2 regions of the Pseudomonas sediminis genome follow, and region 2 is predicted to be linked to the other one. Evidence: riboswitches for the same ligand, from Rfam matches in the RefSeq annotation. Region 2 holds a riboswitch; the other holds the start of a gene.
The links. A riboswitch is a leader RNA that binds a small molecule or an ion and turns the genes downstream of it on or off. The one in region 2 is predicted to bind cobalamin.
Positions count from the first base shown of each region.

Region 1: it holds a riboswitch for cobalamin, as region 2 does, so the genes downstream of both, AAEQ75_RS08165 (TonB-dependent receptor) here and cobO (cob(I)yrinic acid a,c-diamide adenosyltransferase) in region 2, are expected to answer to the same signal.

Region 1 is NZ_CP154631.1:1,706,868-1,714,648, reverse strand. Features, by position in the region: gene AAEQ75_RS08175 (cobalt-precorrin-6A reductase) at 1-649, shown strand, start outside; gene AAEQ75_RS08170 ((2Fe-2S) ferredoxin domain-containing protein) at 744-1,442, shown strand; cobalamin riboswitch at 1,534-1,727, shown strand; gene AAEQ75_RS08165 (TonB-dependent receptor) at 1,840-3,951, shown strand; gene AAEQ75_RS08160 (ABC transporter ATP-binding protein) at 3,951-4,718, shown strand; gene AAEQ75_RS08155 (ABC transporter substrate-binding protein) at 4,718-5,674, shown strand; gene AAEQ75_RS08150 (FecCD family ABC transporter permease) at 5,671-6,678, shown strand; gene AAEQ75_RS08145 (sensor histidine kinase) at 6,731-7,781, shown strand, end outside.
Region 2 is NZ_CP154631.1:4,499,748-4,507,528, forward strand. Features, by position in the region: gene cobD (threonine-phosphate decarboxylase CobD) at 1-804, opposite strand, end outside; gene cbiB (adenosylcobinamide-phosphate synthase CbiB) at 797-1,705, opposite strand; gene bluB (5,6-dimethylbenzimidazole synthase) at 1,709-2,362, opposite strand; gene AAEQ75_RS21265 (cobyrinate a,c-diamide synthase) at 2,359-3,651, opposite strand; gene cobO (cob(I)yrinic acid a,c-diamide adenosyltransferase) at 3,651-4,262, opposite strand; cobalamin riboswitch at 4,449-4,659, opposite strand; gene AAEQ75_RS21275 (hypothetical protein) at 4,699-5,019, opposite strand; gene AAEQ75_RS21280 (C40 family peptidase) at 5,030-5,554, opposite strand; gene AAEQ75_RS21285 (C40 family peptidase) at 5,682-6,314, opposite strand; gene AAEQ75_RS21290 (molybdopterin molybdotransferase MoeA) at 6,466-7,683, opposite strand; gene moaB (molybdenum cofactor biosynthesis protein B) at 7,680-7,781, opposite strand, start outside.

The sequences.
Region 1 (7,781 bases), 1.8 Mb from region 2:
GACGGTGTACAGCCTGGCAGGTCTGGGCCGGGTGCCGGACGACCTGGCCTGCCGCGTGCGCGTCGGCGGCTTCGGTGGCGCCGAGGGCCTGGCAGCTTTTATCGCCAGTGAAGGCATCGAGCTGCTGCTGGATTTGACCCATCCGTACGCTGCGCAGATCAGCCACAACGCGGCTCGCGCCGCAGAAATCGCAGACGTGCCGTGCTGGGCATTGCGTCGCCCTGGCTGGCAGCCAGGCGCGGATGACGACTGGCGCGAAGTGGACGGTTGGGATGAGCTGACCCGCGCGCTGGCGCCGTTCGAGCGGCCGTTCTTCACCTCCGGGCGCGAACCACTGACGCACCTGCATGAAATTCCTGAGCACCAGCACTGGACGGTGCGCTGCCTGCAGGCCGAGCCGGCGCCGCCGCGCGCCGAGATCATAGGTGCACGTGGACCGTTCTCGCTGGACGAGGAGCGCGCCCTGTTCGCCCGCCTGCGTTGCGACGTGCTGATCAGCAAGAACAGCGGCAGCGCGTCCACCGAGCCGAAGTTGCAAGTTGCCCGTGAGCTTGGATTGCCGGTGCTGCTGTTGCGTCGCCCGCAGTTGCCGGCGGTAACGCGTGAGTTCGCGGAGTTGGACGCTCTGTACGAGGCGCTGTCCCTGTAGGGCGGGTGAAACCCGCCAACGCCGGTCTGGCGGGGTGCACCCGCCCTACGCTTGCCGTTGCGCTGCTAGACTGCCGGCCCTTTTGGAGACTGTCATGAGCCAAGCCCCTTACGCGCGCATCCTGTTCATCGGCCCCGGCCTGGGGCGTGGTGCATCGTCCGAGCGTCTGCAACAGCGTATCGAAACGCTGCTGGGTGAAGCGCATCTGCATGACACGGAACAGGACGGCTTCTGGCAGGCCATCATCGAGGCGCCACGCCCGTTGCTGGTGGTCGATCTGGAGCCACGCGCCGATGCCGCGCACCGCGACTGGCTGCGCGAGTGCATCGCCGAACGCGGTAACGGGAGCGAGGTATTCGTGGTTTGCAGCGCCATGGAAGATGCCTGGCTCGATGGCCTGGGCGCGTTGCTCGAACGCCGTGAAGCGCATATCCCCTGCAGCGACGTGCCAGGCGTGCCGGAACACCACGCCTGGTCGCAGATTCCCCCGCATGCGCAGCGCCTGCTGCTGTGCAACGGCCCGCGCTGCACGCGCAAGGGCGCGCTGGGCCTGTGGAAAACCTTGCGCCAGCGGCTCAAGGCCGCCGGCAAGCTGGAGTGCGAGGGCGGCGTGCATATCACCCGCAGCCAGTGCCAGTTTCCCTGTGACCTGGGGCCGACCGCGAGCCTTTATCCACAGGGCGAGTGGTACGGCATCAAGGACGAGGCGGCGGTGATCCGTCTGGTCGACGAGCGCCTGGTGGCGGGTAGGGCGTTGCCGGAGTTGCGTATCGATGAGCAGGGCGGCAACTAGTCGCCATGGTGGACAAGCTGCGCGTTGTCCACTCTACGCCTGAGTCCAACTCCCAATTGCCCGCGCCTTGACTTGAGCGGGTGTGGGTGGTCATATCCGCCCCGCTTCAGGTGTCTCACGCCGCCGCGCGTGAGGTGAAACGGGAAGTCGGTTGAAGTCCGACGCTGCCCCCGCAACGGTAAGCGAGCGACCGCATCGATACGCCACTGTGCGCCCCGCGCATGGGAAGGCGATGCGTTCATGACCCTCGCGAGCCCGGAGACCGGCCTGGAGTCGTTTGTGTCTGGCAACCCGCGGTGGGCGGGCGTTGACTCCAGTAAGGCGCCGCCGTGCCCCTGTCTGCTGTTGCGCATTTCCATCGGATTGCCGTGCCTTTTCTCTTTGCGATGGAAGCAATATGGCGCGCTATCCCCTGTTCCAAACCTGTGCATCGTTCGCGTTGCTATTGGCTGCTTCGGCCATGGCCAGCGCCTCTCCAGTCGATCTGCCTGACGTCACCGTCCAGGCGCACGCTGCCGAGGAAGGCGAGAGCGATCTGCATACACCTACTACGTCCGGCTCGCGCCTGGAGCTGTCGGCGCTGCAAACGCCGGCCAGCACCACCAGCCTCAGCGGCGCCGAAGTGCGTGGGCGCAACAATCTGACGGTGCAGGACGCCGTGACCCGCATGCCGGGCATCAGCAGCATCGGCACCCCAGGTAATGGCGGCACTGCGCTGTCGGCGCGCGGCTTCACTGGCCATTCGGCGACCATGCAGCTGTACGATGGCACCCGCCAGTACGTCGGCGCCGGCACCGTGACCTTCCCGGTGGATACCTGGTCGGTGGAGCGCATCGACGTGCTGCGCGGCCCGGCGTCGGTGCTCTATGGCGAAGGTGCAACCGGCGCGGTGATCAACGTGGTGCCGAAGAAGCCCTTCGCGGGTGACATCCGTAACCACCTGCGCCTCGGCTATGGCAGCGATGACCGCCGCCAGGCCGCGTTGGACAGCGGCGGCTCGCTGAGCGAAGCCCTGAGCTACCGCTTCAACCTCAACCAGCAGGCCAGCAATGGCTGGGTCGACCGCGGTGATTCCGAGAGCCTGGCGCTGAGCGCCGCGCTGCGCTGGGATGCCAGCGACGACCTGAGCTTCACCCTGTCCCACGACCACGGCGACCAGAGCCCCGAGCGCTACTTCGGCACCCCGCTGGTGGCTGGCAAGTACCGCGAGCGCATTCGTGATCGCAACTACAACGTCGCCAATGCCGACATTCGCTACAACGACCAGATTACCCGGCTGACCACCGACTGGCGCATCAACGATGCGTTGAGTGCCAGCAACCAGCTCTACTACATCAAGACCCAGCGCTACTGGCGCAACGCCGAGACCTACCGTTGGCAACCGGACGACCTGATCAACCGCAGCAGCTTCTACGAGATCAAGCACACCCAGGAACAGGTCGGCGACCGCCAGAGTTTCACCCTGGATCACAGTCTGTTCGGCCTCGACAGCCGCACCGTGGTGGGCGTGGATTACAACCGCATCCACTTCGCCCGCCAGCACGATTTCGACAGCAGCTTCAGCGACACTGTCCCGCCTGCCGGCTCCGGTGGCGGTCAGTACCAGAGCAATGATCCACGCGGTTATGCCCCACGCGAGCGCAACCTGGCGCGGCAGTTCTCGCTGTTCGCCGAGAACCGCACCCAGCTGACCGAGCGCCTGTCGCTGGTCACTGGAGTACGGCGTGATCAGGTGCATATCCAGCGTGACGATCTGCTCAGCGATAGCAGCGTCGACCGCAGCTTGAGTGGCGGCAACTGGCGCGCCGGCCTGGTCTTCGCCCTGACGCCCGACCTCTCGCTGTACGGCCAGTACGCCACCAGTACCGAAGGGGTGAACAACCTGCTGACCCTCAGCCCGAGCCAGCAGCAGTTCGACCTGAGCGAAGCCAGGCAGAGCGAAATCGGCCTCAAGCAGCTGTTCTGGAATGGCCAGGGCGAATGGACGCTGGCCGCCTACCACATCGTCAAGAAGAAGCTGCTCAGCCGCGAAACCCCGGCTTCGCCCACCGAGCAGATCGGTCAGCAGTCCTCTGACGGCCTGGAAGCCACGCTGGAGCTGGCCCTGGGTCGCGGCTGGCAGGTGTCGGCCAACGCCGCATTCGTGCGCGCCGAATACGACGACTTCGTCGAAGGCGCTGGCGACCGCAGCGGCAATCGGCCGAGCAACGTGCCGCGGCGCACCGCCAACCTCTGGCTGAACAAGGCGCTCGGCAGTGGGGTGGATATTGGCATGGGCGCGCGTTACGTCGACGCCCGCTACGCCGATGCGGCCAACCAGATCGAGGTGCCCGGCTACACCCTGGTCGACGCCACTCTCGCCTGGCAGGCGCTGCCGGACGTGCGCCTGGGCCTGGAGCTGAACAACCTGTTCGACCGCCAGTACACCACTACCGCCAGCAGTGCTGGCGAGCAATGGTACCTGGGCGCGCCGCGTTCGTTGTTCGTCACTGCGGACTACAGCTTCTGATGCCGCGCCTGCGCATTCGCGAGCTGGCCTGGTCGCCCGACGGCCAGCGTCCGCTGCTCGACGGCATCGACCTGGAGGTCGGCGACGGCGAGCTGCTGGGGCTGATTGGCCCCAATGGCAGCGGCAAGACCAGCCTGCTGCGCTGCGCCTACCGCTTCCAGCGGCCCAGTGCCGGTAGCGTCGAACTGGACGGCGAGGCGCTGTGGCAGCGCTCGCCGCGCTGGAGTGCGCAGCGTGTGGCGGTGGTGCTGCAGGAGTTTCCCCAGGACTTCGGCCTGCGTGTGGAGGAGGTGGCGGCCATGGGTCGCACGCCGCACAAGGGCCTGTTCGATGGCGACGATGCCGAGGATCGCCGTCTGATCGACGAGGCGCTGACACGCGTTGGCCTCGGTGGCCTGGCGCAACAGCCGTTCGCGCGACTGTCCGGTGGCGAGAAACAACGCGCGCTGTTGGCCCGCGCCTTGGTACAGCAGCCGCAGTTGTTGATCCTCGACGAGCCGACCAACCACCTTGACCCGCGTTACCAGCTGGAACTGCTGCGGCAGATCAAGGCGCTGGGCCTGGCGACCCTGGCCAGCTTCCACGACCTCAACCTGGCGGCGGCCTTCTGCGACCGCCTCTGTGTGCTGGATGAGGGCCGCCTGGTGGCCGCCGGTCCACCCGCCGAGGTGCTGAGCGCCGAGCTGCTGCAGCAGGTGTTCGGCGTGCAGGCGTTGGTCGATACCCATCCACTGGCGGGTTATCCGCGCATTACCTGGATCGTTTGATGAAGCGTTTACGCACGGTTGCATCTGTAGGAGCGTTTTTGCTGGCGTTGGCCAGCCCCGCCTGGGCCGTCACCGTCACCAGTTGCGACCGCCAGGTGAGCATCGAGCAGCCACCGCAGCGGGCGGTCAGCCACGACATCACCCTGACCGCCATGCTCCTGGCCTTGGGCCTGAAAGAACGCATGGTCGGCTATAGCGGCGTCAGCGGCTGGAAGACGCCGACCCCCGAGCTGCAAGCCGATCTGGATGATCTGCCCGAGCTGGCGGCGCGCTATCCGTCGCTGGAGAACCTGCTCGATGCTGGCGCTGACTTCTTCTTCGCCGGCTGGAACTACGGCATGCGCATCGGCGGCGAGGTCACCCCGGCCAGCCTGGAGCGCTTCGGCATTCCGGTGTACGAACTCAGCGAGTCCTGCGCGCACGTCACGCCCGGCCGCGTCGCCAGCCTCGACGATGTTTACAACGACCTGCGCAACCTCGGCCGCATCTTCGCCGTCGAGGCGCGTGCCGATGACCTGGTGCACGGCATGCAGGCGCGTGTGGCGGCAGTCGACGCGCGCCTGGGCCAGCAGCCTACACGGCCGCGGGTGTTCGTCTACGACAGCGGTGAAGACGTGCCTTTCAGCGCCGGGCGCCTGGGCATGCCGCAACCGCTGATCGAGGCGGCCGGCGGGCGCAACGTGATGGACGGGGTGGCGGCCAACTGGATGAAGGTTGGCTGGGAGTCGGTGGTCGAGCAGGACCCGGAGCTGATCCTGATCGTCGATTACGGCGAGCGCACGGCGGCGCAGAAGCGCGATTTCCTCCTGCAACATCCGGCGCTGCAAGGCGTGACGGCGATCCGCGAAGAACGCTTCGTGGTGCTGTCCTACCTGGCCGTCACGCCGAGCCTGGAGAACGCGACGGCCATCGAGACCCTGGAGGCGGCGCTGCACCCCGAGGTCTTCGCCCAGTGAGTCGATTTCGTCTGTTGCTGCTCGGTTTGGGTGTACTGCTGGCGCTGTCCTGCGCGGTCTCGTTGGGTTTCGGCGCGGCGCAGGTGCCGCTCGAGCGGGTGCTGGCGATCCTCGGCCAGCACCTGTTCGGCATCGTGCCCGATGCAGCGGTGAGCCTTGGCCAGGACAGTATCGTCTGGCAACTGCGCGCACCGCGGGTGCTGCTTGGCGCGCTGGTGGGCGCCGGGCTGGCGCTGGTGGGCACGGCGCTGCAGGCGGTGACGCGCAACCCGCTGGCCGATCCGCACCTGCTCGGGGTCAGTTCCGGCGCAGCCTTCGGCGCGGTGCTCGTGGTGCTCTACCTGGGCGAATTCGCCGGCCTGCTCAGCCTGCCGCTGGCGGCCTTCGCCGGTGCGCTGGCGAGCATGCTGCTGGTGCTGGCTATCGCCAGTCGCAGTGGGCGGCTGGAGAGTGATCGCCTGCTGTTGGCCGGAGTGGCGGTGTCGTTCGTGATGATGGCGGCGAGCAATCTGCTGCTGTACCTGGGCAACCCACACGCGGCCAGCTCGGTGCTGTTCTGGATGCTCGGCGGCCTCGGTCTGGCGCGCTGGGAGCTGCTCTGGTTGCCAGCGCTGTGCCTGGCGTTGGCGTTGGCTGTACTGCTCGGCCTGGGCCGCGCGCTGAACGCGCTGATGGCCGGCGAGCAGAGTGCGGTGAGCCTGGGCCTGGAACCGCGCCGCGTGCGCCTTTTGGTGTTCGTGGTGGCCTCATTGCTCACCGGCGTGCTGGTGTCGCTGTCCGGCGCCATTGGTTTCGTCGGCCTGATGCTGCCGCACGTGGCGCGTTTTCTGGTCGGCGCCGAGCATCGCCGCGTGCTGCCGGTGGCGGCGCTGCTCGGAGCACTGTTCCTTGTCTGGGTCGATGTCGCCGCGCGTACCTGGCTGGCGCCGCAGGATCTGCCCATCGGCATCGTCACCGCTGCCATCGGCGGAGTGTTTTTCCTGGCGATGCTGCAGCGCCGTTAGTGCTGGCCCGATGCAGTAAGATGCAGCTCGTCTTCTATCAGTCGAGCCGCCCATGCCCTTGCCGCAGCGCCCCCGCTATCGCTACCGCGTCCTGCTCACCGTTCTGGTGATTGCCGCCGGCTTGCTGGTGAGCCTGTGGCTGGGCGGTCGTTATGCCGAGCAGCGGGCCTGGGACGAGCGCAGCGTCGAGGCGCGCGGGCAGTTGCAGCTTTATGCCCAATCCATTCGCACCCTGGTCGAACGTTTCAGCTCGGTGCCCGAGGTGCTGGCGTTGGACAGTGACATCCGCAGCCTGCTGCGCGCGCCACATGATCGCCAGTTACGGCTGGCCCTGAACCAGCGCCTGGAGCGCCTCAACGCCGCCGCTGGCTCCACCGTTCTGTATCTGCTCGATGCCCAGGGCGAAACCCTGGTGGCCAGCAACTGGCGTGACTGGAGCAGCTTCGTCGGCAACAACTACGCCTTCCGCCCGTACTTCCAGAACGCCGTGCGTGATGGCGGTGCGCGCTACTTCGCGGTGGGTGTGACCACCGGTATTCCCGGCTACTTCCTTTCCCATGTGGTGCGCGATGACAAGGGCGAGCTGCTCGGCGTGCTGGTGGTCAAGCTGGAGCTGGAAGACCTGCAGCGCGAATGGGTCGGCCAGCCGGGCGTGCTGCTGGTCGCCGACAGCTATCAGGTGGTGATCCTCAGCAACAAGCCGATCTGGCGCTTCCGCGCCTTGCAGCCACTCGACGAACAGGCGCGTGCCGAGCTCGTTGAGGTGCGCCGCTATGCCGAGCAGGCGCTGCAACCGCTGGCCCATCAGGTGCATCGGCAAATCGACAAGGATGCGGACTGGGCGCGGGTCGACGGCCCTGACGGCAATCGCGATTACCTCTGGCAGCGCCTGTACATGCCTGAAGAAGGCTGGACCTTGCACCTGCTCAGCGAGCCGATCGGCCTAGCCGACAGTATGCGCAGCTATCGCCTGGCGGCTGCCGGGGTGTGGATGACCTTCGCTTTTCTGTTGCTGTTCCTCTTCCAGCGGCGCAAGAACCAGCGCTTGCAGGCGGGCATCCGCGAGCGCCTGGAGCGTGAGGTGGCGCTGCGTACCGCCGAGC
Region 2 (7,781 bases):
ACCGGTCACCGGCATGCCGCAATCACGCAGCAGCGCCGCCAGACGCTCGCCATCGGCCAGCAGGCGTTCACGCTGGCGGCGCTGCCCCTCGCCATCGACCAGCAGGCTGAGCGCCACACTGCGCGCGGGGCCGCTCACGGCCCAAGGGCCGAGCAGCGTTTCAAGCTCATCCAGTAAGACCTTTGCGGCCAGGACAAAGCCCAGACGCAGGCCGGCCAGGCCGAAAAACTTGCCGAACGAGCGCAGCACGATCAGCCCCGGCATGTCGCTGTAGGCAGCAAGGCTGTGCTCCGGCGTGCAGTCGATGAAGGCCTCGTCGACCACCAGCCAGCCACCTCGCTCGGCCAGCTCATCGTGCCAGTCGAGCAGGCGCGCCGGCTCGATCAGTCGGCCGGTCGGATTGTTCGGGTTGACCACCAGCAGCACATCCAACTGCGGCAAGGCGCGATGCACCGAACCCTCGCTGAGTTTGGTGACGCGATGGCCTTCGCGACACCAGGCAGCGGCATGCTCGGCGTAAGTGGGTGCGATGATGCCGACGCTGGCGTTACGACGCAGACGCGGCAAGGCCTGGATCGCCGCCTGCGAGCCGGCTACCGGCAGCAGGCTGACGGCGCCGTAATAATCGCGCGCGGCCTGCTCCAGGCCGTCATCCGCCTCAGGCAGGCGTGCCCAGGCAGACCCCGGTACAGCAGGCAGATCCCAGCCGTAGGGCGCAACCCCGGTGGACAGGTCCAGCCAATCCTCCAGTGGGATGCCATAGCGCTGCGCAGCGCCGCGCAGTCGACCTCCATGCTCAAGCAACCCAGACCTCCCATAGGATCAGGCATAGCAACCATAAGCCAACGCCCGCGACGACTCGATTCATCGCCCGCTCGATGTCCCGCGCACGCGGCGCCGGGCCTTCGCCCAACTGCGGGCGCTCATGCCGCTCGCCGTGATACTCCGCCGCCCCGCCCAGACTCACGCCCAGACTGCCTGCGCCAGACGCCATCACCGGGCCAGCATTGGGACTGTCCCACAGCGGCGCCTGCTTGCGCCAGCACCTAAGCGCCAGGGCGGCGTGCCCAAGCAGTGCGTAGGTCAGCGCCACCAGGCGCGCCGGCAGATAATTGAGTACGTCATCGATTTTCGCGGCCGCCCAGCCAAAACGCTCGAAACGCTCGTTGCGGTAGCCCCACATGGCATCGAGGGTATTGCTCAGGCGGTACAGCACCACACCCGGTGCGCCCGCAACGATGAACCAGAACAAAGCGGCGAACACCGCATCGGAGCCGTTCTCCAGCACCGATTCGGTGCCGGCGCGGGCCACACCCGTGGCGTCGAGTTCGGCGGTGTTGCGACTGACCATCCAGCCGACGCGCTCGCGTGCCAGCGCCAGGTCGCCCAGGCGCAACGCCTGCGCCACCGGTTGCGCATGCTCGTACAGGCTGCGCAGGCCGAGGGCGAAGTACAGGGCGAAGATTTCCACGGCCCAGCCCAGACCACTGACCTGCACCAGCAGCCAGGTGAACAAGGTCAGCGGCAGCACCGCCAGGCACCAGGCGGTGACGCCATGACTGCGCCAGCCGCCGCCAGCCGGGTTGAAACGCTGCTCCAGGCGCTCGGCCAGGCGACCGAAGGCCACCAGCGGGTGCGCGCGTCGGGGCTCACCCAGTACGGCGTCCAGCGCCACGCCGGCACAGGTGATCAGCGCCAGGCTCATCGTTCAGTCACCCCGGACTCCCCATCGATTCTCGAACAGCAGCTCGCTCAGCGGCCGTGGCGTGGCCCAGCCCTCTTCCACCAGCATCGGTTTCTCATAGAAGGCGTGCACTGGCCCCAGGCACAGCAACGCCACCGGTTTGCTGCCAGCCGGCATGCCCAGCAGCTCGGCCAGCGCCTTGGGGTCGAACAGCGACACCCAGCCCACGCCCAGCCCTTCGGCTCGTGCAGCCAGCCACAGATTCTGAATGGCGCAGGCCACCGAGGCCATATCCATTTCCGGCAAGGTGCGCCGCCCGAAGATATGCGCCTCGCGTCCCTCCATCAGCGCCACGGCCAGCAGCTCGGCGCAATCGCGAATACCTTCGACTTTGAGCCGCATGAATTCATCCGAACGCTCGCCCAAAGCTTCGGCGGTACGCACACGCTCGGCCTCCACCAGCGCATGAGCCGCCTCACGCAATTGCGGATCGCGAATGCGCAGGAAGCGCCACGGCTGCATCAGGCCGACGCTGGGGGCGTGGTGCGCCGCCTCGAGCAGGCGCGCCAGCACCTCAGGCGGCACCTCGCCGCCGGCAAAATGGCGCATGTCGCGACGCTCGGCGATGGCGCGGTATACCGCGGCACGCTCCTGCGCGCTAAAGGCATGGTCGGTCACGGACGCAACAGCGCGGCGGCTGCCTCCGCGTTGGAGGGCAGGTAGAAATGGATATAGCTGGCCGTTAGTCGCCCCAAACGATATACCGACTCAGCCACCGGCTTGCCGTTCGGGCAGCGGCCACGCACCAGGGGCTGCAAGGGGCTTTCCAGACGCGAGTGATGGTAGCTGTGGCCACGTAGCTCGCCTTCGGGCAACGTCACTTCCTGCAGGGCCAACGCGGTCAGCCGCGGCTGCAAGGCCGCGCTGCCGCTGAGCAGGCCGAGCATGCGCCCGCTGGCACCTTGCTTGTCGCGCAGCTCATCGAGCAGATAGAGCATGCCGCCACATTCGGCCAGCAGCGGCTTGCCGGACTGGTGATGGGCGCGAATCGCGTCAGCCATGGCCTGATTGCTCTCCAGCTCGGAGAGGTACAACTCGGGGTAACCACCAGGCAGGTACAGACTGTCGACGTCGGGCAAGGCGCTATCGACCAGTGGCGAGAAGTAGCGCAATTCGGCGCCTAGCGCCTGCAGCAGGTCGAGATTGGCCTGATAAAGGAAGGCGAACGCGGCATCACGCGCCACGCCGATGCGCACGCCATTCAGCAATGGCGCAGGTTCATCGAACTGCGGCGCGGCGAAGCTCACCGCTGGCGGCAGGTCGACGTTGGCGCTGGCGGCCAGGGCATCGGCGGCGGCGTCCAGGCGCGCATCCAGATCGGCCAACTCGCCCGCCTGCACCAGCCCCAGATGGCGGCTGGGCAATTCCACCGCGGCACTGCGCGGCAAGGCGCCGAACCAGTGGATGCTGGGCGGCAGGGCATCGCGCAGGATATCGCCATGGCGCGTGCTGGCGACGCGGTTGCCGAGCACCCCGGCAAAGGGCAGATCCGGCTGGAAGGTAGCCAGACCGTGGGCCAGCGCACCGAAGGTCTGCGCCATGGCCGCACCGTCGATAACCCCAAGCACCGGCACGCCGAAATGACGCGCCAGGTCGGCCGCCGACGGCTTACCGTCGAACAACCCCATCACCCCTTCGATCAGGATCAGATCAGCCTCGCCAGCGGCCCGCCACAGCAGGCGGCGGCTTTCCGCCTCGCCGACCATGGCCAGGTCGAGCTGATACACCGGTGCGCCACTGGCACGAGCATGGATCATCGGGTCGAGAAAGTCGGGCCCACATTTGAACACCCGCACCCGCCGTCCCTGGCGCGTATGCAAACGCGCCAGGGCAGCAGTCACGGTAGTCTTGCCCTGGCCGGAAGCCGGGGCGGCAATCAACAGCGCCGGACAGTGACGTGCTTCCATCAGAATTCGATGCCCTTCTGCGCCTTTACCCCGGATTTAAACGCATGCTTGACCAGGCTCATCTCGGTGACCGTGTCGGCCGCCTCGATCATCCCCGGCAAGGCGCCACGTCCGGTCACCACCACATGCTGCAGCAGCGGCCGAGCCTCGATATCGGCCAGCACTGCGTCTAGTTCGAGATAACCGTGCTTGAGTGCGATGTTCAGCTCGTCCAGCACCACCAGGCCGACGGTTTCGTCACTGAGCAGACGCCGGGCGACCACCCAGGCTTCCTGCGCCTTGGCGATGTCGCGCTGACGATCCTGGGTTTCCCAAGTGAAGCCTTCACCCATCACGTGATAGCTGACTTCCTCGGGGAAACGGCGGAAGAAGGTTTCTTCACCGGTGCTGGCCGCCCCCTTGATGAACTGCACCACACCGACCTTGAGGCCATGACCGAGCGCACGCGCGACCATACCGAAGGCACTGCTGCTCTTGCCCTTGCCATTGCCGCTGTGCACCAGCAACAAACCGTATTCGTCCTGGGCCTGGGCAATCTTCTCGTCGATCAGGGCTTTCTTGCGCTGCATGCGCGCCTTGTGGCGGGCATCGCGATCGGTGGACTCGCTCATGCTGTGCTCCTGTACATCAGGCACCCGCGTCGGCTGTCGGTAAACAGTACGAGCAACGATGGGGAGCAGATCGCGATGGTCCGCGCGTCCTCACCCTGGTGCCAATGGCTGGTCAGGCGAGCGGAAGACAGGAAGCACAACATCCCGGAAAAACCGGAGCGTCGGCCGGACAACGCCCTCCGCGATGCCGTGAAAATGCGACAGGCCGGTCTCCGGGCTTGTGAGCGAACCCAAAGGTTCGGCACCGCGCCTTCCCGTGCAAATACACAGTGGCCTTGAGCGGTGTTTGACTCACCTACCGTTGCGGGGGCAGCGCCGGCATTCGGACCGGCTTCCCTGTTTCACCCCATGGCTACCATTCACGGCAACTCGGGGCACCTGAAGCAAGGCGCGCAGGGTAGAGGCTGGCAGCCCTGCGCGTCAACGTCGAGACCGCTCAATGCCTGGGGGTGAAGCCCGGCGGCTTGCTGGCCAGCCATTCGACGAAGGTGCGCAGGCGCTCATCACCCAGCAGCGCGTCACGGCTGTTGTAGGTCAGCGCCAGCTCCTTTTCGCTGAACAGCCGGTGAATCTGGTTGTGGCAGGCGCGGCAGACCCAAAGCGTAGCCGTGATGCGCTCATGACGAGCGAAGCGCTTCTGCACGTAGGTCTTGTCGTGCAGTGCCCTGGGAATCAAATGATGACGCGTCAACGCAACGGGCCGCGCGCACAGCTCGCACACCTCGGGCTGAGGCGGTAGGCGAATGGGATCGACCATGGACAGTAATTCAGGGATTACGCGCGAGCTCTGGCGTGATGACGCGCTTGGCATCGAGATAGACGCCCTGCCAATAACCGCTGGTGAGGCTGTCCAGGCGCACCGTACCGCCGGTAGAGGGGGCATGCACGAAGCGGCCGTCGCCGACATAGATGCCGGCATGGCTGACGGCGCGTCCGCCATTGGTGGCAAAGAACACCAGGTCACCACTTTTCAGGGCATCGCGACGGACATCTGGGGTGCGCATCGCACTCAGCTCACGCGTCGAACGCGGCAGACTGATACCGGCAGCATCGCGATAAACGTAGCCAATCAGGCCACTGCAGTCGAAACCGCCTTCCGGGGTATTACCACCATAACGATAGGGCGTACCAACCAGGCCGAGGGCGCGGAACAGCACATCTTCGGCACCACCCTGATAGGACGAAGCAGAGACTGGAGGACTATAGATAGGCTGGGGAGAGGGAGCGCGACTACTGCAAGCACTCAGCAGCAGAGCGAGAGCGATGAGGGCAACACGGGTCGTGACGGGCATAAGCGAGGCGATCCTGAGCCTGAATGCGCTCTACTCTGCAGCTTGCAGACAAACGGCGCAACCCTCAGCACCTGCTCAAGGCTGACAAGACAGCCCTTGAACAGATTCTGCAGTTACGCCGTATGCATCAGTTATGACGCTTGGCAGCGACCTGATCTTCAACCGGAGCCAGGGCAAGGACGCGCTTGGCCTGCAGATAGCTGCGGTTCCAGTAGCTGTCGTCCAGACTGTCGATGCGCACACCACCACTGCGACTACTGCTGGAGTGGATGAACTGATCATCACCCAGGTAGATGCCGGCATGACTGACGCGACCACGACCACGATCATTGAACAGGATCAGATCACCCGGTTCCAGATCGGCGCGCGCCACCTTCGGCGCATCGAGGTTGATCAGCTCACGCGTGGAACGCGGCAGTTCCAGGCCGACTTCCTCGCGGAACAGGTAGCCGACAAAACCGCTGCAATCGAAACCAGACTGTACCGAGCTACCGCCGTAGCGATAACGGGTACCGATCAGCGAACGCCCGAGATCGAGCAGGCTGTCGGCCAGTTGCGGCATTTCATAGGGTTGATCGTCGATCAGCGCGTTGATCTCATCATCGGCAGGTTCATCCTGCTCGATCATCAGGCGAGTCACAGGTTCGACTGCTGCATCGCTGATCGGTTGCTGCGGCTGCGTCTGCGGCGCATGGCCGGCACAGGCAGCGAGAAAGACTGTAAGTGCAATAGGCACGAGGGGTGCGAAGCGTTTTAGCATGGGCACGACCGTGTCGAGTGAATTTAACAAGTCCGCGACTATGCCCTCTACCAAGCCCATTTGCAAATTCTATCGACAGAATTGTGACTCAGTGGTCTCGCCATTTCATCTAAAGCGCCCAACCATCTGCATGGTCGGGCGACTCGGAAACCTAGCCGAGAATCTCGCTGAGCGGAATGAAACGCAACATATCTCCCTCGGCCAGCGTACTGCCTTCCATGACCTCGGCCAAGCCTTCTGCCCAGGCGGCGCTGCGCAAAACGCCAGAACTCTGGTTGGCGTAAGGCACCACACGCCCCTGCTCCAGACGCGCCCGCAGGTACTCGCGGCGCATGCCCGGCTTGCGCCAGGTAAAACCTGCCGGTACCGCGAAGCCCAACGGCTCGACCCGCTGAACGCCAAGACGACACAAAATATAAGGACGCGCCAGCAGTCCGAAGGTAACCAGTGTCGAAGCAGGGTTGCCCGGCAGACCTATTACCGGAACCCCCTGATAATGACCGAAGGTCAGCGGCTTACCCGGCTTGATCGCCAGCTTCCACAGCGCCAGTTCGCCCGCCTCACGCAGGGCTATGCCAAGGAAATCCGCCTCCCCCACCGAAACGCCACCCGTGGAGAGAATCAGATCGACCTCGCCCAAGGCCCCCAGCGCTTCGCGGGTACGCTGCAGATCATCGGGCAAGATGCCCGCATCCACAACGCTGCAGCCCAGCCGCTGCAACCAGGCAATCAGCAGACGCCGATTGCTGTTGTAGATCTGCCCCGGGCCAAGCGCCTGACCTGGCTCTACCAGTTCGTCGCCAGTAGACAGCACCGCAACGCGCAGACGCCGGCGCACCGAAAGCTGCGCCGCCCCCAAAGACGCCGCCAACCCTAGCTCGATAGGCCCCAGGCGCGTACCGGCTGGCAACACACCTTCGCCTACGCGGGTTTCCTGACCTTGAGCTCGAACGTTCTGGCCAATTTTCAGCGGCTCACGGAAGTGCACCCGCCCCGCCTCATCCAGCTCGACGTTCTCCTGCATTTCGACGGTATCGGCACCTGCAGGCAGCGGCGCACCGGTGAAGATGCGCGCACAGGTACCCGGCTGCAGGGGCGCAGGCGCAGCACCAGCCTGAATACGCTGACTGACCGGCAGAGGCTGGCCGCTCCAATCAGCCAGGCGCAGCGCATAACCGTCCATGGCGCTGTTGGCCCAGGGCGGCAGATCCAGAGCCGCGATCAGCGGCTCAGCCAGCACCCGGCCATCGGCGTCGGCCAGCGCCACCTGTTCGGTCTGCTCGATGGGCGCCGCCTCTGCCAAAGCCAGCAGGCGCTCCAGCGCCGCCTCCATCGGCAACAGTCCGGGATGATCGCAACAGGTAGTCATCCGCGCGTCTCGCAGGCGCCCACCTGCTTCAGATGCGGCACGAAGTTGCAGGGACGATGGCGCGCATCCAGTTGCTCACCGAGGATGCCGTCCCAGGC